DNA from 2 places in the Pseudomonas sp. C321 genome. Region 2 is predicted to be linked to the other one. Evidence: predicted binding sites of a transcription regulator. Region 2 holds the regulator's gene; the other holds the start of a gene.
What was found. Region 2 encodes sigma-54, which starts transcription at its own class of promoters, with help from an activator protein. Its sites were predicted from a motif close to ANTGGCATNNANNTTGCTNT; they were not measured.
Positions count from the first base shown of each region.

Region 1: the regulator sigma-54 is predicted to act here: its motif matches at 2,742-2,761, upstream of glnA (glutamate--ammonia ligase).

Region 1 is NZ_JBUZRB010000006.1:36,535-41,571, forward strand. Features, by position in the region: gene glnL (nitrogen regulation protein NR(II)) at 1-264, opposite strand, end outside; gene ACZRJ6_RS18405 (chorismate mutase) at 516-1,049, opposite strand; gene glnA (glutamate--ammonia ligase) at 1,237-2,643, opposite strand; gene thiI (tRNA uracil 4-sulfurtransferase ThiI) at 2,976-4,430, shown strand; gene typA (translational GTPase TypA) at 4,570-5,037, shown strand, end outside.
Region 2 is NZ_JBUZRB010000001.1:873,350-878,386, forward strand. Features, by position in the region: gene ACZRJ6_RS04125 (KdsC family phosphatase) at 1-189, shown strand, start outside; gene lptC (LPS export ABC transporter periplasmic protein LptC) at 198-770, shown strand; gene lptA (lipopolysaccharide transport periplasmic protein LptA) at 757-1,290, shown strand; gene lptB (LPS export ABC transporter ATP-binding protein) at 1,290-2,015, shown strand; gene ACZRJ6_RS04145 (RNA polymerase factor sigma-54) at 2,200-3,693, shown strand; gene hpf (ribosome hibernation-promoting factor, HPF/YfiA family) at 3,769-4,077, shown strand; gene ptsN (PTS IIA-like nitrogen regulatory protein PtsN) at 4,090-4,554, shown strand; gene rapZ (RNase adapter RapZ) at 4,557-5,037, shown strand, end outside.

The DNA of each region.
Region 1 (5,037 bases), on a different contig from region 2:
CTGGCCGGTGAGAGCGGTGAGCATCGCTTCGCGCTTGGTGAACGGGTGCGCCTGCTCCACGGCCTGACGCAAGGAGCTCAGGGCCTCAGCCGACTCAGTGAACAACTCGCTGATGAACTGCCCATGGCTGCGCTGACCGCTGATGGCCAGCAGCATCTCCGCCGCGGGGTTCATGTACTCAAGGCGCAGTTCGTCGTTGAGCAGGATGGTCGCGGTGGTCAGGTTATCGAGTAGCAAACGGTGCAGTGCGTCGCTGATGGTCATTAGGACCTCTTTTGGAGCAAGGCGCAGGCTTGAGGCATGCGCTGATACAAGGAAAATGCAAAAACCAAACCAAGGCTCCGAAAAGAAGCGTTAAAGCCCTGAAATAAGGGTTTAAGGCGCGAAACTGTAGCGTTCTGCCAACCTGGACGGGAAGTTTCGAACCAAAATGGGCTGGTCATGTGGGAAGAGTGCAGGGTATCGCACCAATATAGTGCGACTTTGTAAAGGCTGCATGAAGCGGCTACGGGTACTTACCCTTTGTAGATACACAATTGCGCGGTGGCGCGGATCATTGCCAGTTGCCGTAATGGATCAAGGGGTTGATGAACAGCCTTTGCCAGCCACTGTGGGCATTGTGGATCGCTACGCTGGGGGGTGAAGTCTGCCAGTTGTTGCAGCAGGCGCTTTTGCAGTTGATCCAGTTGCGGGCGAATCTGCCCGACCAAGTCCGGACGCGGCTCGTTGGGCGCGTTGCCCTGCAACTGCCAATCGGACAAGTGGGCGTACTGCACCAGTTTGTTCGCCTCAATCTGTGCCGAGAAAAATAGCTCGGCCTGCGCCGGCGCCAGTTTGTAGCCTGGGGCCTGGGCGACGACGCTGGCGATCACGTCCTGCTCCCGTGGACGGTCCTCGACGGGCTTGTGGCTATCCCATTTGCTCAAGGCTACCTGGTCGGCAATCGCCAGACGTTCGGCGATGCTGGCGAGCAGTGGCGCGAGGGTGGGTGGCGCGGCGGATGCGCTGGCGCTGATGGCCAGCAAGATAAAGGCGAGTTTGAATTTCAACGGAGAACCCTCTGTGGGAGCGAGCTTGCTCGCGATGGTCGTTAACGATAACGCGTAAATATTGAAGAAATGCGGCGTTCTTGAGTTTTTCGCGGGCAAGCCCGCTCCCACAGGGTTTTGCGGGCAAAAAAAAGACCTCCCGAAGGAGGCCTTTTTTCGTCACGCCACGTTAAGCAGCGCTACCGGATCAGCAGCTGTAGTACAGCTCATATTCCAGTGGGTGTACGAAGGTGCGGACCTTGATTTCTTCTTCGCTTTTCAGGGCGATGTAGGCATCGATAAAGTCGTCGCTGAACACGCCGCCTTTGGTCAGGAACGCACGGCCCTTGTCCAGCTCTTCCAGGGCCTCTTTCAGGCTGCCGCACACTTGTGGGATCTCTTTGGCCTCTTCAGGCGGCAGGTCGTACAAGTTTTTGTCGGCGGCGTCGCCTGGGTGGATCTTGTTCTGGATACCGTCCAGGCCGGCCATTACCAGGGCAGCGAAGGCCAGGTATGGGTTGGCTGCTGGATCCGGGAAGCGAGCTTCGATACGGCGAGCGCGAGGGCTGGACACGTAAGGAATACGGATCGAAGCGGAACGGTTGCGAGCCGAGTAGGCCAGCATTACTGGAGCTTCGAAACCTGGGACCAGACGCTTGTAGGAGTTGGTCGACGGGTTGGTGAAGCCGTTCAGGGCCTTACCGTGCTTGATGATGCCGCCGATGAAGTACAGGGCGGTGTCAGACAGGCCGGCATAACCTTCGCCAGCGAAGGTGTTCTTGCCATCTTTGGCGATGGACAGGTGAACGTGCATACCCGAACCGTTATCGCCGTACAGCGGCTTAGGCATGAAGGTAGCGGTACGGCCGTAGGCATCAGCCACGTTGTGTACGCAGTACTTCAGGGTCTGAACTTCGTCAGCCTTGGCAACCAGGGTGTTGAACTTCACACCGATTTCGTTCTGGCCGGCAGTTGCCACTTCGTGGTGGTGAACTTCGATGACCAGGCCCATTTCTTCCATGGCGTTGCACATGGAGGTACGGATTTCGTGGTCGTGGTCGAACGGCGGAACCGGGAAGTAGCCGCCTTTGACGCCTGGACGGTGGCCTTTGTTGCCGCCTTCCACGTCCTGGTCGGACATCCACGAACCTTGTTCGGAGTAGATCTTGAACATCGAGCCCGAGATGTCGGACTTGAACTTCACTTGGTCGAAAATGAAGAATTCTGGCTCCGGGCCTACGAATACGGTGTCACCGATACCGGTCGACTTCAGGTATTCCTCGGCACGCTTGGCGATCGCACGTGGGTCACGATCATAGCCTTGCATGGTCGAAGGCTCGATCACGTCGCAAACCAGGATCAGGGTTGGCTCTTCGGTGAACGGGTCGAGTACGGCGGTGCTGTCGTCCGGCATCAGGATCATGTCGGAAGCTTCAATGCCTTTCCAGCCAGCAATGGAGGAGCCGTCGAACATTTTGCCTTCTTCGAAGAAGGCGTCATCCAGCGCGTCGCGAGCCGGCATGGTCACGTGGTGCTGAGTGCCTTTGGTGTCCGTGAAGCGCAGATCAATCCATTTGACGTCATGATCTTTGATGAGTTGAACCGACTTCGACATAGTGTCCTCCGGGTGGCTTCGGGCTGGGTAGTGGAGTTAGCCCTTAAATGTGGGTGATGCCGGCGCGAATACTCTGCCAAGGCAACCTGCCTCACAAGAGAGCAAATTGCATGCCAGTGCCCCGCCATGGGTTTTTTGCCTTAAAAAGGCCCCTATAAAGGTGCAAAGGGCCAAAGCAGGGGAAATAACGCACCGCAATGTAGCGCATGAAATCACAAATGCCCCGATTTAGTGCGCGAAAAGCCGGCCGCATATTAACTGGTTAAACCTTGAGCGATTTCCGCTATAATCCGCGCCCCCCTTTTTCGGCTGGGCCTGCGCGCACTGTTTTCATGAAATTAATCGTTAAAGTCTTCCCTGAGATCATCATCAAGAGCCGACCGGTACGGATGCGTTTCATCCGTCAATTGGCCAAAAATATCCGTGCCGTGCTCCGCGATCTGGACCCGGCGGTGGTGGTGAGCGGTGTGTGGGACAATATCGAACTGGAAACCCGCATTACAGACCCCAAAGCCTTGAAGGACATGACCGAGCGCCTGAGCTGTGTGCCGGGCATCGCGCACTTCCTGCAGGTCGACGAGTACCCGCTTGGCGATTTCGACGACATCACGGCCAAGTGCAAGCAGCACTACGGCGATGTGTTGGCGGGCAAGGTTTTTTCCGTGCGTTGCAAGCGTGCTGGCAAGCACACCTTCAGCTCCATGGATATCGAGAAATACGTCGGCAGCCAGCTGCGTCGTCAGTGCGGCGCCGCCGGAATTTCCCTGAAAGAGCCGCAAATTGAAGTGCGGATGGAAATTCGCGACCAACGGTTGTTTGTGATTCACAGCCAGCACGACAGCATCGGCGGTTACCCGCTGGGCGCCCTGGAACAGACCCTGGTGTTGATGTCCGGCGGTTTCGATTCCACGGTGGCGGCCTACCAGATCATGCGGCGCGGGCTTATGAGCCACTTCTGCTTCTTTAACCTGGGCGGGCGTGCACACGAACTGGGCGTGATGGAAGTCGCGCATTACATCTGGAAAAAATACGGCAGCTCCCAGCGTGTGCTGTTTGTCAGCGTTCCTTTCGAGGAAGTCCTGGGAGAAATTCTCGGGAAAGTCGATAACAGTCATATGGGCGTAGTATTGAAGCGTATGATGTTGCGCGCTGCGTCCCGAATCGCGGATCGGCTGGAAATCGATGCACTGGTTACCGGTGAAGTGATTTCCCAGGTGTCCAGCCAGACCCTGCCGAACCTGTCGTTGATCGACTCTGTGACCGAGAAGCTGGTGTTGCGCCCGCTGATTGCCAGTCACAAGCAGGACATCATCGACTTGGCGACCCAGATTGGCACGGCGGATTTCGCCAAGCACATGCCGGAATACTGCGGGGTCATTTCGGTGAACCCCAAGACCCACGCCAAGCGCAACCGCGTGGAGTACGAAGAACAACAGTTTGACATGGCGATTCTCGAGCGTGCGCTTGAGAACGCTAAACTGGTGCCGATCGATCGCGTAATCGACGAGTTGGGCCAGGATTTGCAGATCGAAGAAGTCAGCGAGGCTCTAGCCGGTCAGATCGTCATCGACATCCGTCACCCGGATGCTGCTGAGGACGAGCCGCTGGAAATCGCTGGCATCGACGTACAAACGTTGCCGTTCTATGCATTGAACGCACGTTTCAAGGAACTGGATGACAGCCGTCAGTACCTGTTGTATTGCGACAAAGGCGTGATGAGTCGCCTGCATGCCCACCATTTGCTCAGTGAGGGGCATGCCAATGTGCGCGTTTATCGACCGAGCTAAGAGCCCGGGGCTGTTCGCCTGTGGTCTGCGTCACCGGCCCCCCGACTCTGCCGTCAAGCTGTAACGGCAAGGCCTGACTCTACTGTTAATCGCTGCCACGACCTGTCAGCACACCGAATCCTCTGATCGAGATACACAAGTGATCGAAAATCTACGCAACATCGCCATCATTGCTCACGTTGACCATGGTAAAACCACCCTGGTAGACAAACTCTTGCGTCAATCCGGCACCCTGGAGCGCAACGAGCTTAACGACGAGCGCGTGATGGACTCCAACGACCAGGAGAAAGAGCGCGGTATTACCATTTTGGCGAAAAACACCGCCATCAACTGGAACGGCTACCACATCAACATCGTGGACACCCCGGGCCACGCCGACTTCGGCGGCGAAGTTGAACGTGTAATGTCGATGGTTGACTCCGTTCTGCTGCTGGTTGACGCTCAAGACGGCCCTATGCCGCAAACCCGTTTCGTGACCAAGAAGGCTTTCGAAGCCGGCCTGCGTCCAATCGTGGTGATCAACAAGGTTGACCGTCCAGGCGCACGTCCGGACTGGGTTCTGGACCAGATCTTCGACCTGTTCGACAACCTCGGTGCTACCGAAGAA
Region 2 (5,037 bases):
TTGCCTGACCTGCCGGTAATTCGTCGGGTTGGCCTGGGCATGGCGGTGGCCAATGCCGCAGCATTTGTTCGCGAGCATGCCCATGGCGTCACTCAGGCCCGCGGTGGCGAAGGCGCCGCACGCGAGTTCTGCGAGTTGATCCTGCGCGCCCAGGGCAGCCTTGAAGCGGCCCACGCCGCCTACCTATAGAGCTATCTATGCTGAGCAAAAAGATTCGAAATTTCCTGGTATTCGGGGCCATCGCCGCGCTGTTTCTGGCGGTCGGTTACTGGAATATCAGCCCGGAGCGCTTCCTCGACCAGCCTGTAGCACAGGTCGACGAGGGCGCTATCGACTATTACGCCATCAACGCCCACAGCGTGCAGTTCCTGCCCGATGGCAAGGTGCAGTACGAGATGACCTCGGACAAGGTCGAACACCTGAAGGCCACCGAGGTCACATTGTTGACCAACCCGGACTTGAACCTGTATCGCGGCACCGAATTCCCCTGGCACGTCACCAGCAAGCGCGGCGAAGTCAATCCTGACGGTACCGAAGTCGAACTGATCGACTCGGTGCGCGTAGCTCGCACCGACGCCAAGGACCGCGAGACCATTATTACCAGCAGTCGCATGACCGTATTCCCTCAGAAGCAATATGCGCAGACCGAGCAAGACGTTAGAATCGACGGCGCTGGCGGTGTATCGACTGGCAAGGGAATGAAAGCGTATTTGAAAGAAAGCAGGATACACCTGCTATCGAACGTAAGAGGACAGTATGAGGCTCGTTAAAACCCTCCCTATTTTGCTCGGTCTGGGCGCAGCACTGGGAAGCGTGAGCGCCTGGGCTCTGCCGAACGATAGCGAACAGCCAATCCACATTCAGGCTGACGACGCTCAGTTGGATGACAAGCAAGGTGTCGCAACCTACAAGGGTGATGTGATCATCACTCAAGGCTCGATGAAAATCACCGGCAACACCGTGACTCTGACCCGCAACCCTGCTGGTGAGATAGACGTAGTGACTTCGGTGGGCAACCTGGCCTATTTCGAGCAACAACAGAAAGCTACAGATCCGGCCCCCATCAAGGGCTACGGCGTGACGATCCAATATCACGCCCAACAAAATCGCATCGTATTGATCGACCGCGCCAAGGTTCTGAGCAGCGACGGCAACTCTACCGAAGGCGAGAAAATCATCTACGATACCAAGACCCAGATCGCTCAAGCTGGTCGCGCCAATGGCAGCAAGGTCACTACGCCACGTCCACGCATCGACATGGTTATCCAGCCGAAGAAGAAGGCCGAGTAATGGCAACCCTGAAAGCCCAGCATCTGGCCAAGGCCTATAAAGGCCGTCAGGTCGTGCGCGATGTCAGCCTATCGATCGACAGCGGCCAGATCGTCGGCCTGCTTGGCCCCAACGGTGCCGGCAAGACCACCTGTTTCTACATGATTGTCGGACTGGTCCAGGCGGATCAGGGTCGCGTACTGATCGACGACCTGGACGTCAGCCACCAACCTATGCACGGCCGTGCCCAGGCTGGTATTGGCTATCTCCCCCAGGAGGCGTCGATCTTCCGCAAACTGTCGGTAGCCGACAACATCATGGCGATTCTCGAAACCCGCAAGGAACTCGACCGCGCCGCACGCAAGAAAGAGCTGGAAAGCCTGCTGCAGGAATTCCACATCAACCACATTCGCGACAACCTCGGCATGAGCCTGTCCGGTGGCGAACGTCGTCGTGTGGAAATCGCCCGCGCCCTGGCCACTGCGCCGAAGTTCATCCTGCTGGACGAACCCTTCGCCGGTGTCGACCCGATCTCGGTCGGCGACATCAAGCAGATCATCCACCACCTCAAGGCCAAAGGGATCGGTGTATTGATCACCGACCACAACGTGCGCGAAACCCTCGATATCTGCGAAACCGCCTATATTGTCAACGACGGGCAGCTGATTGCCGAAGGTGACTCGGCAACTATCCTGGCCAACGAACTGGTCAAGGAAGTTTACCTGGGCCACGAATTCCGCTTGTAAGTACTGTGATACCTGGCCATTCGCCAAGGAGCGCGAGCGTCAATAAAAACCTCAATATTTTTATTGTTACCGCGCTCTAGGCAAAGCCCCCGATATCAGGCATATAATTTGCTTATGTTTGGCGCTCACGCGCCCTGTCGTGGATGGCGCATTGCGCCGGCGAATAAGGTGTTAAGCCCCTGCCATGAAACCATCGCTAGTTCTGAGAATGGGCCAGCAGCTGACGATGACACCGCAGCTGCAACAGGCCATCCGCCTGCTCCAATTGTCGACCCTGGACCTGCAACAGGAAATCCAGGAGGCACTGGAGTCCAATCCGATGCTCGAACGCCAGGAAGAAGGCGACGACTTCGATAATGCCGACCCGCTGGCCGACAACACCGAGCAAAAACCCAACACCGATGTCCAGGAACCGTCCTACCAGGAAACCGCCCCTACGGTGGATAACCTTGAGGAAGGCGAGTGGAACGAGCGCATTCCCAATGAACTGCCGGTGGACACCGCCTGGGAAGACGTCTATCAGACCAGCACCAGCAGCCTGCCCAGCAATGACGATGACGAGTGGGACTTCACCACCCGCACCTCCGTCGGCGAGAGCCTGCAGAGCCACTTGCTGTGGCAACTGAACCTGGCGCCGATGTCCGACACCGATCGACTGATCGCCGTGACCCTGATCGACTGCATCAACAATCAGGGCTACCTGGACGAGACACTTGAGGAAATCCTCGAGGCCTTCGACCCGGAACTGGATATCGAACTAGACGAAATCGAAGCCGTCCTGCACCGCATCCAGCAATTCGAACCGGCCGGTATCGGCGCCCGCACCCTCAGCGAATGCCTGCTGCTGCAACTGCGCCAGTTGCCCACCAAGACGCCGTGGCTGACCGAGGCACAACGCCTGGTCACCGACTACATAGACCTGCTGGGCAGCCGCGACTACAGCCAACTGATGCGGCGCATGAAGCTCAAGGAAGATGACCTGCGCCAGATCATCGAGCTGGTGCAAAGCCTCAACCCTCGCCCCGGCTCGCAAATCGAGTCCGGCGAAGCCGAATACGTCGTTCCCGATGTGATCGTGCGCAAGGACAACGAGCGCTGGCTGGTGGAGCTGAACCAGGAATCGGTGCCACGCCTGCGGGTCAACCCGCAATACGCAGGTTTTGTCCGTCGGGCCGACACCAGCGCCGATAACACCTTCATGCGCAACCAGTTACAGGAGGCCCGCTGGTTCATCAAGAGCCTGCAAAGCCGTAATGAAACCCTGATGAAAGTCGCCACCCAGATCGTCGAGCACCAGCGCGGCTTCCTGGAATATGGCGATGAGGCGATGAAACCGCTGGTCCTGCATGACATTGCCGAGGCAGTAGGCATGCATGAATCGACGATTTCCCGGGTGACTACACAGAAATTCATGCATACCCCACGGGGTATTTATGAGCTGAAATACTTTTTCTCCAGTCATGTAAGCACTTCCGAAGGTGGCGAATGCTCGTCCACGGCGATCCGCGCGATCATCAAAAAACTGGTTGCCGCGGAAAATCAGAAAAAGCCGTTGAGTGACAGCAAGATCGCTGGTTTACTGGAGGCACAAGGCATTCAGGTAGCCCGTCGAACCGTCGCCAAGTACCGCGAGTCCCTTGGGATCGCGCCTTCCAGCGAGCGTAAGCGTTTGATGTGACGGGCTAGCCACAGCGTTCCAGTGGCAGGCATTTCTGCCTGCCGCTTTATGCACTGGCAACGAAGGAGAAGCTGTATGCAAGTCAACATCAGTGGACACCAACTGGAAGTGACCGACCCCCTGCGCACCTACATCGGCGAAAAACTCGACCGATTGGAACGGCATTTCGACAAGATAACCAACGTGCAAGTCACGATGACAGTCGAGAAGCTGCTGCAGAAAATCGAAGCCACCCTGCATATCCCCGGCGGGGAAGTCGTCGCCAATGCCGAGCATTCAGACATGTATGCCGCCATTGACCTGCTGACTGACAAGCTGGATCGCCAACTCAAAAAGCATAAGGAAAAGACCCAGAGCCTCCTTCAGGGCGCAACCGGTCGTTAACACTCCCAACCCATGATCCGACTCGAAAATATCCTGACCCCCGGCCGTTCCCTCATGAACGTGCCGGGCGGCAGTAAAAAGCGCGCCCTCGAACAAATTGCCAATCTGATCGGCCGCGAAGTGCCTAATCTGAAGACGCAAGATGTCTTTGAGGCTCTAATTGCCCGTGAAAAACTTGGCTCGACCGGTTTTGGCAACGGCATCGCCATCCCCCATTGCCGCCTTAAAGGTTGCGAGTCTCCAGTCAGCGCCTTGCTGCACCTGGACGCTCCTATCGATTTCGACGCCATCGACGGTGCCCCGGTAGACCTGCTGTTCGTTCTGCTGGTCCCGGAAGCGGCCACCGATGCGCACCTGGAACTGCTCCGGCAGATCGCCAGCATGCTCGACCGCAAAGAAGTACGCGAAAAACTGCGTAGCGCCTCCAGTAATGAAGCGCTGTATCAGGTCGTCCTGGAAGAGCAGAACGGGCAGTAATCATGCGTTTGATCATCGTCAGCGGCCGCTCCGGCTCAGGTAAAAGTACTGCCCTCAATGTGCTTGAGGACAATGGCTTCTATTGCATCGACAACCTGCCGGCCGGCTTGCTGCCCGAACTGGCTGAGCGCGCGTTGATCCACACCGAACTGGCACAGCCGCTAGTCGCTGTATCCATCGACGCCCGCAACCTGCCCAGCCACCTAACGCGCTTCCCGGAATTGCTTGAGGAGGTGCGCGGCAAACACATTCATTGCGACGTGCTGTACCTGGATGCAGACGAAGAAACCCTGCTCAAGCGTTTTTCAGAAACTCGTCGTCGTCACCCTCTGAGCAGCGCCAACCGCTCGCTGGCAGAAGCCATCGAAGACGAAACCAAGCTACTGGGGCCAATCATTGACCTGGCCGACCTGAAGATCAACACCACCAGCCTGAACCTGTATCAACTGCGCGATACCATCAAGTTGCGCCTGTTGAACCAGC